Regions from separate parts of the Lysinibacillus sp. RU7 genome, predicted to be linked through region 1. Evidence: predicted binding sites of a transcription regulator. Region 1 holds the regulator's gene; the other holds the start of a gene.
What was found. Region 1 encodes CtsR, which represses protease genes until heat stress. Its sites were predicted from a motif close to ATGGTCAATAAAGGTCAAACA; they were not measured.
Positions count from the first base shown of each region.

Region 2: the regulator CtsR is predicted to act here: its motif matches at 3,363-3,383, upstream of AC3II9_RS13350 (ATP-dependent Clp protease ATP-binding subunit).

Region 1 is NZ_JBYQFK010000007.1:70,631-76,594, forward strand. It holds gene AC3II9_RS07110 (ATP-dependent Clp protease ATP-binding subunit) at 1-1,564, opposite strand, end outside; gene mcsB (protein-arginine kinase McsB) at 1,554-2,660, opposite strand; gene AC3II9_RS07120 (UvrB/UvrC motif-containing protein) at 2,657-3,202, opposite strand; gene AC3II9_RS07125 (CtsR family transcriptional regulator) at 3,199-3,675, opposite strand; gene AC3II9_RS07130 (magnetosome magnetite crystal formation protein family) at 3,832-4,137, opposite strand; gene AC3II9_RS07135 (acyltransferase) at 4,250-4,465, opposite strand; partial or broken gene AC3II9_RS07140 (globin-coupled sensor protein) at 4,783-5,964, shown strand, end outside.
Region 2 is NZ_JBYQFK010000017.1:60,793-66,756, forward strand. It holds gene AC3II9_RS13330 (alpha/beta fold hydrolase) at 1-247, shown strand, start outside; gene AC3II9_RS13335 (metal-sulfur cluster assembly factor) at 304-618, shown strand; gene AC3II9_RS13340 (DapH/DapD/GlmU-related protein) at 1,147-1,782, shown strand; gene AC3II9_RS13345 (Crp/Fnr family transcriptional regulator) at 2,495-3,199, opposite strand; gene AC3II9_RS13350 (ATP-dependent Clp protease ATP-binding subunit) at 3,401-5,524, shown strand; gene AC3II9_RS13355 (hypothetical protein) at 5,572-5,781, shown strand.

The DNA of each region.
Region 1 (5,964 bases):
TCGCTTCAACTGCCTCTCCTTGACCAACAACACGCTTATGCAATTCTTCCTCAAGGTTTAAAAGCTTCGCAGATTCTTCTTGTGCAATCTTCGATACTGGAATTCCAGTCCACATCGCCACTACCATGGCAATATCATCTACTGTGACTTCTGATTCTTCTTTGCCTTGCTTCTCTTTCCACGCTTTTTTCGTTTGTTCAAGCTCTTCTTTTATCTTTTGCTCTGTATCACGTAATGCGGCAGCTTTTTCAAACTCTTGACTTTGTACCGCTGCATTTTTCTCAGAGCGTACATTTTCTAATTTGTTTTCAAGCTCTTTTAAATTTGGTGGCACTGTGAATGAACGTAAACGCACTTTCGAACCAGCTTCATCCATTAAATCGATCGCCTTATCTGGCAAGAAGCGGTCTGAAATATAGCGGTCTGATAGTTTAGCGGCAGCCTCTAATGCTTCATCTGTAATTTTCACACGATGATGTGCTTCGTAGCGATCACGTAACCCTTTCATAATTTGAATCGTTTCATCAATTGTTGGCTCATCTACTTGAATCGGTTGGAAGCGGCGTTCTAACGCGGCATCCTTTTCGATATATTTACGGTACTCATCCAGTGTCGTTGCACCAATACATTGTAATTCCCCACGTGCAAGCGATGGTTTTAAAATGTTCGATGCGTCAATCGCACCTTCCGCTCCACCTGCACCAATTAACGTGTGTAGCTCATCGATAAATAGAATGATATTCCCTGCTTGACGAATTTCATCCATGACCTTTTTCAGACGGTCCTCAAACTCACCACGATATTTTGTACCGGCGACAACCGTTCCCATATCGAGTGTCATAACACGCTTATCACGTAGTGTTTCAGGCACTTCATTGTTCACGATTTGTTGTGCTAAGCCTTCTGCAATTGCTGTTTTACCGACACCCGGCTCCCCGATTAACACCGGGTTGTTCTTCGTACGACGAGATAATACTTCTACGACACGTGTAATTTCTTTTGAACGACCAATTACTGGGTCCAGTGCCCCTTCACGCGCAATCGCTGTTAAATCGCGCGCTAGACCGTCCAGCGTTGGTGTATTGGCTGCTTGGCTTTGCGCTGGATTACCTGAGGCATTTGTATCGTTATTGCCAAGTAATAATAATACTTGTTGGCGCGCTTTGTTTAAACTGACACCTGTATTCGCTAATACGCGTGCCGCTACCCCTTCTCCTTCACGAATTAAGGCTAATAAAATATGTTCTGTTCCGATATAGGAATGGCCTAATTTACGTGATTCATCGACTGAAAGTTCAATGACTTTTTTCGCACGTGGTGTGTAATGCACAATCGGACCGACATTTTCTTTCCCTTTCCCAACGAGTTCCTCAATACCTGATTCAATCATTTGAGGGCTAATATCAATCGCTTCTAATGCTTTGGCCGCAATGCCACCACCTTCACGGATAAGACCAAGTAAAATATGTTCTGTTCCAATCGACTCGTGTTTCCAACGAATCGCTTCTTCCTGCGCTAATTGTAAAACTTTTTGTGCACGTTGCGTAAAACGATTAAACATCATACAAATCCTCTCCCTTTCCATTTGTAGGCTCATTTCGACGATGTGTTGCTAATTTTTCTTGCAGTAATTTTGAGCGGAAAATATCACGCTCGGTCGTTTGCAATGTTGTACCAGCATATTGCTGTATAAAACCAGGTTGAATGAGTAACATGCATTCATTCAATTGATTAAGTGAAATATCTGAAATTAGTTGTAAGCCAACTGCTAAGCGGACATTGGATAAACAAGATGCCGCTTCCTCACTCGATAATATACGCGCATACATTAATGTACCGAGTGAACGATACAGTCGATCCTCCAATGCAATGGGCGCGCGAGCAAATAGTTGTTTTCTTGCCTCATGTTCTTTTTGAATAATTTGTTCCACTACATTTTGCAAATCATCTAAAATATCACGCTCTGATTTTCCAAGTGTAATTTGATTAGAAATCTGATAAATGTTACCTAGATTTTCACTACCTTCGCCATATATCCCCCGTACGACCATTCCTAACCTTGCCATTGTTTGAATTAACACATTCATACGTTTTGTCATCGTCAATGCTGGTAAATGCATCATAACGGAGGCACGTAGACCCGTACCAACGTTTGTTGGACAGCTTGTGAGAAAACCTAGTTGCCCATCGTATGCATACATGAGCTGCCCTTCTAAGTATTGATCGAGTTCATTTGCCTTTTCATATGTTTCATGTAGTTGCAACCCCGCTGCTAAGCATTGTATACGAATATGGTCCTCTTCATTCACCATAACACTGATTGATTCATCTTCTGTTAAAAAAACGGACGCTGTTTTTTCACAATTAGCTAGGTACGGACTAATTAAATGCTTCTCAACAAGCACTTGTCGTTGTAAGGTTGGCATTTCTTTCATCGGAAAATATGAAAATCTTCTCCCCTCATTGCGAACAGAAAGAAGGGCTTGTAACACGGTGTCGTCTATTTGTTTTGCATCCTCTTCTGAAAAACTAGCGGGAAAACGGGTACTCCTTAAATTTCGAGCAAGGCGTATTCTCGTACTAATCACAATATCTCCATGCTCATCCGTTGCTTCAATCCAAGGTGGTAACGTACGCTTTAAAAAATGCTCTATATTCATGATGTCTCCCCACCTCCAACATGTAGCTTCTGTTCGATTGCACGCACCTCATCACGCAGCCTAGCTGCATCTTCAAAGCGCTCCTCTGCAATCGCTTGTTGCATTTGTTGGCGAATGAGTTCAATTTGCTTTTGATAGTTGATAAATTGATATTCTTCAGTTTGCTTTTTACCGATGTGCTTTACATCCGCTTGCAAACGTTTGAGAACTTGTGGTAATTGATCACGAAATGTGTGGTAACACTGTGCACAGCCAAATTTACCGACTTTCAAGAATTGCCTGTACGTAAAGCCACAGGATGGGCAAGTACCTTGTTGCTTCTTTGGTTGCGTTTCTTCCTGCACTTTGCTTTTCCATTTTGGTAAGCTAAACCAATCTGACATGAGCTGATGAATCGATACAGGCTCCTCTTGTATTTCAACTTGAAACGGATGAAATTTCCCTGCACATATTTCACAATAATGGCGCTCCAATTTAGTACCATTTTTTATTTGTGTTATGGTCACAGTAGCATGTCGCTGCTTACAATGCTCACAAATCATGTTCCGTCACCCCTTTCAAATTTCAACGTTATTAACATTGCCTTTAAAATACGTGCACGAATCTCGTCTCGCATCGGTAACGGCATTTGTAAAGTGGTACGATCCATCGCTGCAAGCATTAGCTTTGCCTCTCTTTTGGATAGTACCTCTTCATCAATTAAACGATACACGATATGCTCTGCTGCCACTTGGGGTGCATTCGCATCAATTTGTCTTAGCATCTCATCAAATAATGCCTGCTTTGAATGCGATTCAACACGTAAAATACGAATATATCCGCCACCACCGCGCTTACTCTCGACCAAATAACCGCGCTCTGCTGTAAATCTTGTATTAATAACGTAATTTATTTGCGACGGCACACATTGAAACTTATCTGCTAACTCACTACGTTTTACTTCAATATGTCCCTGTCCTTGTAATTCGATAATTTGCTTTAAATAACCTTCAATAATGTCTGAGATATTCCTCATGTTTATGCTCACCCCAGTTCATTTACTGACTTTGACTATCTTTGACTTTATTATAAAAATCACAAAATTGTTTTGCAAATAAAAAGTCTACCCTTTTAATAAAATAAAAAACGGCAAAGTCTTTGTTATTAAAGACTTTGCCGTTTTGCCTATGAATTATACCCAACGACCAACAATTGGATAATCCCACTCGGAATCGTTTAACGCTTTTACTATACCAATAATTGGAACTATAAGTAACATTAACCCGAAAACAATTAAAAACGGAAGACCAATTAAGATAAAAGACAAGATAATTGAAATCGTTGTTAATACCCACATCACACCTTGGAATAATAGCGCCTGAATAGATAAGCGCTTGATCTGATCATCTGAACTAATTAAAAAGAAGAGAATCGGCACTAGCACCGGCGCAAAGAATGCACTAGCATGAATCAATACTTTCGACCACTTTTCTTCCATTCGATACAACCTCCCTTTTCGAACATTTCCTTATAATACATATACGAACGAAGAACACATTAGTTTCAAAAATAAAACAACCATCTTATTATTTTAAGATGGCTATAAACATTTATTTATATGGTCCAACATCATCTGGGTTATCTCCGTCCTGCGGAAACAGTAAATATGAGATAATAGCTGTAAAGATGGTTGCGCTTAGCAATATTAAAAACTTGTCCTTCGATGCAACGTCTTCATAACGATTGAATAGCATAAATGTAGAAGCAACTGCGACGATTACTGTTATCGGTATAACAAATTTTAAACGCTTTTTATGAAATTTCATTGTAAACTTCCTTTACATTTTTTTTACTATCTATCATTTTAACTTGTTTAATTCTGAAGTACAAACACTTGCTTGTTTCTATTATCTGTAACAAAATCTTCAGAAGAATTATAGAAATTTTATACATAATGCAGACAAAAAGTTCAATTTAATAGTAAAATTACATAATAAAGAGTGACTACATAATCTTATGAATATATATAGAATGGGGAATGGCGATGATTAACTTTTTTAACAAGTCACGCGAAAAAGCAAAAGCAACATTTTTCCAAGTAGAGAAATATACCCAACAGGTAGAATTAAGTCTTTCTGCTTATCCAGAATTAATGAAACAGTTACAATTACTGAGCTTAACGAAAAAGGACTTAGCGATTTTAAAGCAACTACAACCTTATGCCCAAGATCTCATTCCTTTAATGGTCAATCATTTTTATCATGCCATTAGCCAAAGCGAAGCACTTCTGGCCATTATCAATCGGTCAACACGTATCGACAAATTAAAAATAACGCTTCACAAACATTTATCCGATATTTTTAACGGAAAAATTGATAGCGCATACATTGAAGAACGAAAAGTGATTGCACATGCCCATGTTCGTATTGGGCTAAAATCTAAATGGTACTTAGCATCATTTCAATCACTGATGACGACTTTCATCGAGTTTATCGAAACATTAAACTTATCTACGCAGGAAACAGCCCTAGCTATTAATGCGTTTTCAAAAATTATTAACTTTGAACAGCAACTTGTCATCGAAGCTTATGAACTGGAAGAGGAACGCATCCGTAAACAAGCAGAAGAAGTAAAATTACATTTAATTAATACCATTCAACGTACAGCACAAGAATTAAATGTGATTAGTGTTGACACAACGTCTTCTCTGGAAGCAATCGCGGTGCAAACAGATGAAATTGCTGCCGCCACACATCAAGGCTTAGATTTCGTAGAAGAAACGGAAAGTAAATCAAATCTTGGCAAAAAGCATTTAGCTACGCAAACAGACTTAATGGATACGATTTTAGAACGTGTCGATATATTAGAATCTTCAATGGATGAACTACGCATATCGTCGCAAAAAATCTCAGATATTGTAGGGCTCGTAACAGGCATTGCCGATCAAACAAATTTGCTCGCATTAAATGCTTCCATTGAAGCAGCCCGCGCCGGTGAACAAGGGAAAGGGTTTGCAGTCGTAGCAAATGAAGTGAGAAAGCTGGCGGAAGAAACAAAAACCGCCGTACAAAACGTATCGATACTAATTAAAGAAACGGAAAATAATATTGTGAGCATGGCGGATGCCGTGAACAGTGTAGACTCTCAAGTAAAAGTGAGTGTGGAAACACAGCATGAGTTAACCGAATCCTTCAGTGCAATTGCTGAAGCTGTATCAGGCATTCGTACACAATATATGAGTACGTCAGAAGATATTCAAAACATTTCGAACTATATTACTGAATTATCACAAGGCGCAAATCATGTTTCATCATCCTCTGACCAA
Region 2 (5,964 bases), on a different contig from region 1:
AGACACGTTACAGGAGTATAATGTGACAACGAATCGTACTATTTTTGAGCGTATTCCGGTCGTTTTTTGGCATGGTCAAAAGGATCCAGTTGTCCCGTTTCAAATGACGTATCCATTTTATGAGACACTTGTGCAACAAGGGAAAGCGCAAAAGGTTCGGTACATAGTAGACGAAAAAGCAGGGCATGCTGTATCTCGAGCAGGTGTATTAGCTGTAACAGAATGGCTAGCACAACATTTGGCATAAATCGCAACTTTTGATATGATTACAATACACTATAATGTGAAAGGAAGATACAAGCAATGGCAATCGATCAAGATATGAAAGATAGCATGTTAGGTGCTTTAGAAAATGTAATCGACCCTGAGTTAGGAATTGATATTGTCAACTTAGGTTTAGTATATGATGTAGATTTAAATGAAGAAGGCGTAGCTACTGTAACGATGACGCTGACGTCAATGGGCTGCCCTTTAGGTCCAGTTATCGTTGACCAAGTAAAAACGGCTTTAGGTGAGTTACCGGAAGTAAAAGAAACAGAAGTAAATATTGTATGGCAACCAGCCTGGTCTAAAGATATGATGTCGCGTTACGCGAAGATGGCTTTAGGCGTTCGTTAAAACTAAAAAATCCGCCATGGTGGAATTCAGACAATAGACAAAGTCGATTTTTTCGACTTTGTCTATTGTTTTTTATTTCGTTTTAGAGAAGGAGACAAAAAGGTTTGGATTGTCCAATTCCGCGCCGTTATTAGAAGGCTTGGTTATCTTTCTGGTCAAATTTACAAATGATTTACAAGTTTTTTATATGATATTTACCATGTACACTTGGCACCAAGTTAAGCTAGAAGTGGTAGTGGTACATCGGGATAGGGAAAGGTACAGAAGTAATCAATTAAGTTTTAAAAGTAACGATGAACATGCTTTCTAGTGCAAACATTGGATGAAATGATGCAAGAGGAGTTGTAAAAAAAATCAGTATCACTCTGAGTATAGAAATTTCTATTTTAGATGGACTTGTCGGGGGATACATTACGTTACCGTATCCGAGCAAAAGCCCTTGGTAAACTGTCAAAAAGCTAAGGTATCCGAGCAAAACATCGCTGTATCCAGTCAAAACTAAATTAGCAAAGAAAGAGGCGTGAAAAAGTGAAGAAATTACACCAAGTAAAAAGTGAAATAATGCTTTCAGATGAGCCATCCGTACATGAAACAGCTCAAGTAGCCAATAGTACGGCAGGTGTATATACGTCGGTTGGCGCATTCAATGAAATCGTGGAGTCGCATATTGGGGATTATACATATACGATGGAAAATGTCACGATGAATTATACAGAGATCGGTAAATTTTGTTCCATTGCATCACATGTTTGTATCAACCCTGTAAATCATCCGATGGACCGAGTCACACAACATCATATGACATATCGACGTGTTTCGTATGATTTTGCCAAAACAGATGATCAAGAAATTTTTCAATGGCGACGTGCTCATCGAGTGAAAATTGGTCATGATGTTTGGATTGGTCATGGTGCTATTATTATGAAAGATGTCACAATTGGAGATGGAGCAGTGATTGCTTCAGGTGCGGTTGTAACAAAAGACGTTGAACCATATACCATTGTAGGTGGTGTTCCAGCTAAAAAGATTAAAGATCGTTTTCTAAAAGAGATTGCTGAGAAACTTCAGCAAATTGCATGGTGGGATTGGTCAAGAGAACAGTTAGAAGAACGCTTTGAGGAATTGAATGACTTAGACCGATTTTTAGAGACATACGCTCAATAATTATCGGTACTCATTTTTGATATAAACTTGCAATAGACAAAGTCGATTTTTTCGACTTTGTCTATTGTTTTTTATTGTTACTTTATAACTCATAATGAGTAAATACCTAAACATATATTCTCATTTGAGTAACCGTTGCTTTCCGCTACGGCACTCGCTTTCCACGGGCGAGATCAAGCCTCCTCGTCGCTCATCCTTCGCTCCTGCGGGGTCTTGATTGTCTCGCTTTTCCCGTAGGAGTCTCGTGCCTCCGCTACAAGCAACTAGTGTTTCATAAAAAATCGGTTGCTTAAAAATAATGAAAGATTCACATTCATTACAGTAGAGACTGTGCAATTATACTTGCACATACAAAGAAATTGATTTCTTTTAGAGAAGAGAACTGTTTTTCTAGTATATCGAGAAGTATTCACTTTTTACCGTAGCGCGCCATAGCCACAGGAGTCAAGATTTTCTTTGCGACGAAAGCGTAAGCGTCAGGAGCAGGAACAGGAGATCCAAACAGGCCACGCCTGTTTTAGCTCCTGTGTAGGCTGTGCAAAGCGCGGAGGCTACGATACCACTTTAGCTTAATATCTTTTATTACCCTAATGGTATTTTTAGAATGTATTTTTGCTCATTACGAGTTTATAACTCAGTGTTAGTAAAATATAGTTTAATACCAGTGTATAATGTCTAATAAAATTAATTTGTTAACACTCTGAAATTTCTGTTAGTCAATACGACAAATGTTTAATGGACAGTTTTCACACGCGATGCTATCTTTTAAAAACTGTAAATCATGTATCGTAATATAGCTTTTATTCAACGTGATGATGTTCTGATTTTTTAAATCATTGAGCATACGGTTAATCATTTCACGGCTTGTTGCACAAAGGTTCGCAATTTCTGTATTGGTTAATGGGAAATTAATCAATACGTCATTGTTCGAACGAAATTCACCGTACGTATTAGCAAGTCTGATCAGTGTGGAGAACAAAGCTCCTTTTTTTCCGTTTAGCATTAAATCACGTAGACGACTTTGATGTTTTAAATTTTCAACTTGTAGCCATTTTAAATACTCCATCAATAGAGGTGGGTTTTCAGATAGTAAAAATTCAAAGGTATCTGTGTGAAGTGCAAGTAAATGCGTTGTTTCAAGTGCTTTTGCAGTTGTTGCATGATAACGTGTTTTGCAAAATATCGAATTTTCACCGATGATAGCATCTGTCCCACAAATGCGAATGGTCAGTTCCTTGCCACTTTCGGTTTCTTTACTGATTTGGATTGCACCACTGCGCACGAAAAAGATATTTTCAGCCCGTTCATCTTCACGGAAAATATAATTTCCTTTATCCACTTTAATAGCCAAACCGTGAATTTCAAATAAATCATAGATTTTCATCGGCATACTGTTTAGAGCAACGATAACAATCACATCCTTTTCTTAAGATAACAACTTAAGATTTCACCAACAGTTCATCTAAATTTCACTTAGATTTCACTATATATAAAATGATAACATATGTTAATTGGGAATAAGAGTAAATTTTTTGTGAAGGATTATTTTGCTTTTTATAGGAAATCGTTTTATAATCAAATTAGTCAAAGATGGTCAAACTTTTTTGGAGGGATGAACATGCAATTTACACAAACACAAGATAATCGTCCGCCGCTAGAGCAGTTTGGACGTAATTTAATTGAGGAAGTAAAGAACGGGAAGATGGACCCTGTGATTGGTCGTGATGAAGAAATCCGCAATGTCATTCGTATTTTGACACGGAAAACGAAAAATAACCCTGTGTTAATCGGTGAACCAGGTGTTGGGAAAACAGCCATTGTAGAAGGATTAGCGCAACGTATCGTGAGAAAAGATGTACCAGAAGGATTAAAGGATTGTTTATTATATGAGCTGGATATGAGCGCTTTAATTGCTGGTGCCAGTTACCGAGGGCAGTTTGAGGAACGTTTAAAAGGTGTGCTGAAGCAAGTAAAAGAATCAGAAGGGCGTATTATTTTATTTATCGATGAAATTCACACGATTGTAGGAGCAGGGAAAACAGACGGTGCCATGGATGCGGGGAATATGTTAAAGCCGATGCTTGCACGTGGTGAATTACATTGTATTGGTGCGACAACACTGGATGAGTATCGTATGTATATTGAGAAAGATCCAGCGCTTGAGCGTCGGTTCCAACAAGTGATGGTGCGAGAGCCTTCTATAGAAGATACCGTGTCGATTTTACGTGGACTAAAAGAGCGTTTTGAGCTGCACCATGGCGTCCGCATTCATGACCGTGCGATTATTGCAGCAGCTGAACTATCCAATCGGTATATTACAGAGCGTTTCTTACCAGATAAAGCGATTGACTTAATCGATGAGGCTTGTGCGATGATTCGGACAGAAATTGATTCCATGCCGCAAGAGTTAGATATGGTGACACGCCGCTTAATGCAGTTAGAAATTGAAGAGCAAGCCCTTCGCAAAGAAAAGGATGAAGCGAGTAAAAAGCGCTTATCCACTTTGCAAGAGGAAATTGTGAAGTTACGTACTTCTACCGAACATATGCGTAAGCAGTGGGAGCTTGAGAAAAACGGTCTGCAAACGATTCAGAAAAAGCGTGAGCAGCTCGATAAATATCGCCGTGATTCGGAAGATGCGCAAACACGTGGAGATTATAATAAAGCAGCAGAATTACAGTACAGCAAAATTCCTTCACTCGAAAAGGAAATTGCTGCGCTTGAGACAGAGCTTGTGACAACAGCCGATAAACGGATTTTACGCGAAGAAGTAACAGCCGAAGAAATTGCATCGATTGTTTCACGTTGGACAGGAATTCCGGTCACAAAACTAGTAGAGGGAGAGCGCGAGAAGCTACTTCGCTTAAAGGAAACATTACATGAGCGAGTTGTCGGTCAAGATAATGCCGTGACATTAGTAACGGAAGCAGTATGGCGTGCCCGTTCAGGCATTAAAGACCCTACAAAACCGATTGGCTCCTTCTTATTTTTAGGACCAACAGGTGTGGGGAAAACAGAATTAGCAAAAGCGCTTGCGGCTCAACTATTTGACTCAGAGGATCATTTCATCCGTATTGATATGAGTGAGTATATGGAGAAGCATAGTGTATCGCGCCTTGTTGGGGCACCTCCTGGTTATATTGGCTATGAAGAAGGTGGGCAATTAACGGAAGCGGTTCGACGTAATCCGTATTCGGTTGTGTTACTGGATGAAATTGAAAAAGCGCATCCCGATGTCGCAAATATTTTACTGCAAATTTTAGATGATGGCCGCATTACCGATTCGCAAGGTCGCAATGTGAATTTCTCGAACACAGTTGTCATTATGACGTCCAATATTGGTTCAGAGCATTTGTTAAACCAAACGGAAGAAGGTGCGGAAGATTTAATTATGATGGCGCTTCGCCAGCATTTTAAGCCGGAACTTTTAAACCGTGTAGATGATATTATTACATTCCATGCATTGTCGAATGAACATTTTGGTGCGATTGTTCGCAAGTATGTATCACAGTTAGAGAAACGTGTAGCTGAGCAAGAGATTAAGCTCGTAGTCGAGGATGCAGTTATTGCGTTTGTAGTAGCGCACGGTGCTGACCCGCAGTTTGGTGCACGTCCATTAAAACGTTTTGTGCAACGTTATTTAGAAACAGCGGTTGCCAAAGAGTTATTGCGCGGAGAAGTGGCGCCAGGGGACACACTCTATTTAATAGTAAAAAATGATGAAATTGTCGTGAAGTTTTAATGGTTTTCGCCTCCTTTGGGTATGTTATAAACAAAGGAGGTATTTTTATGGATAAAAAAGAAATGAAAAACTTACCGAAGCGTGACAAATTAGACAACCCTGATATGGTGAATACAGAGAAGCCTAGTTTGTTTGATATGCATGAAGATATGAAGACAGTAGATGCTATCCCTATAGAGGAATTGAATGATCGCTTGAAAGCTGAAAAAGATATCATCCCGACAACGACAACAGCTGATGCGGAACGACAGATGTAAGGAAACAGGTGGTGATTCACCTGTTTTTATTGTGGAAAAATAAACAATGAGTGTAAAATATAAATGAGATTCAGTTTAAAGTAGCGAAATGAGCAAAACGCGGTGTTGTCCGGTCCAAAGCTAATGGTAAGCGAGCAAAATCCCGTGATAGGCGGGCAAAACACTGTATCTTGAACATAAAAA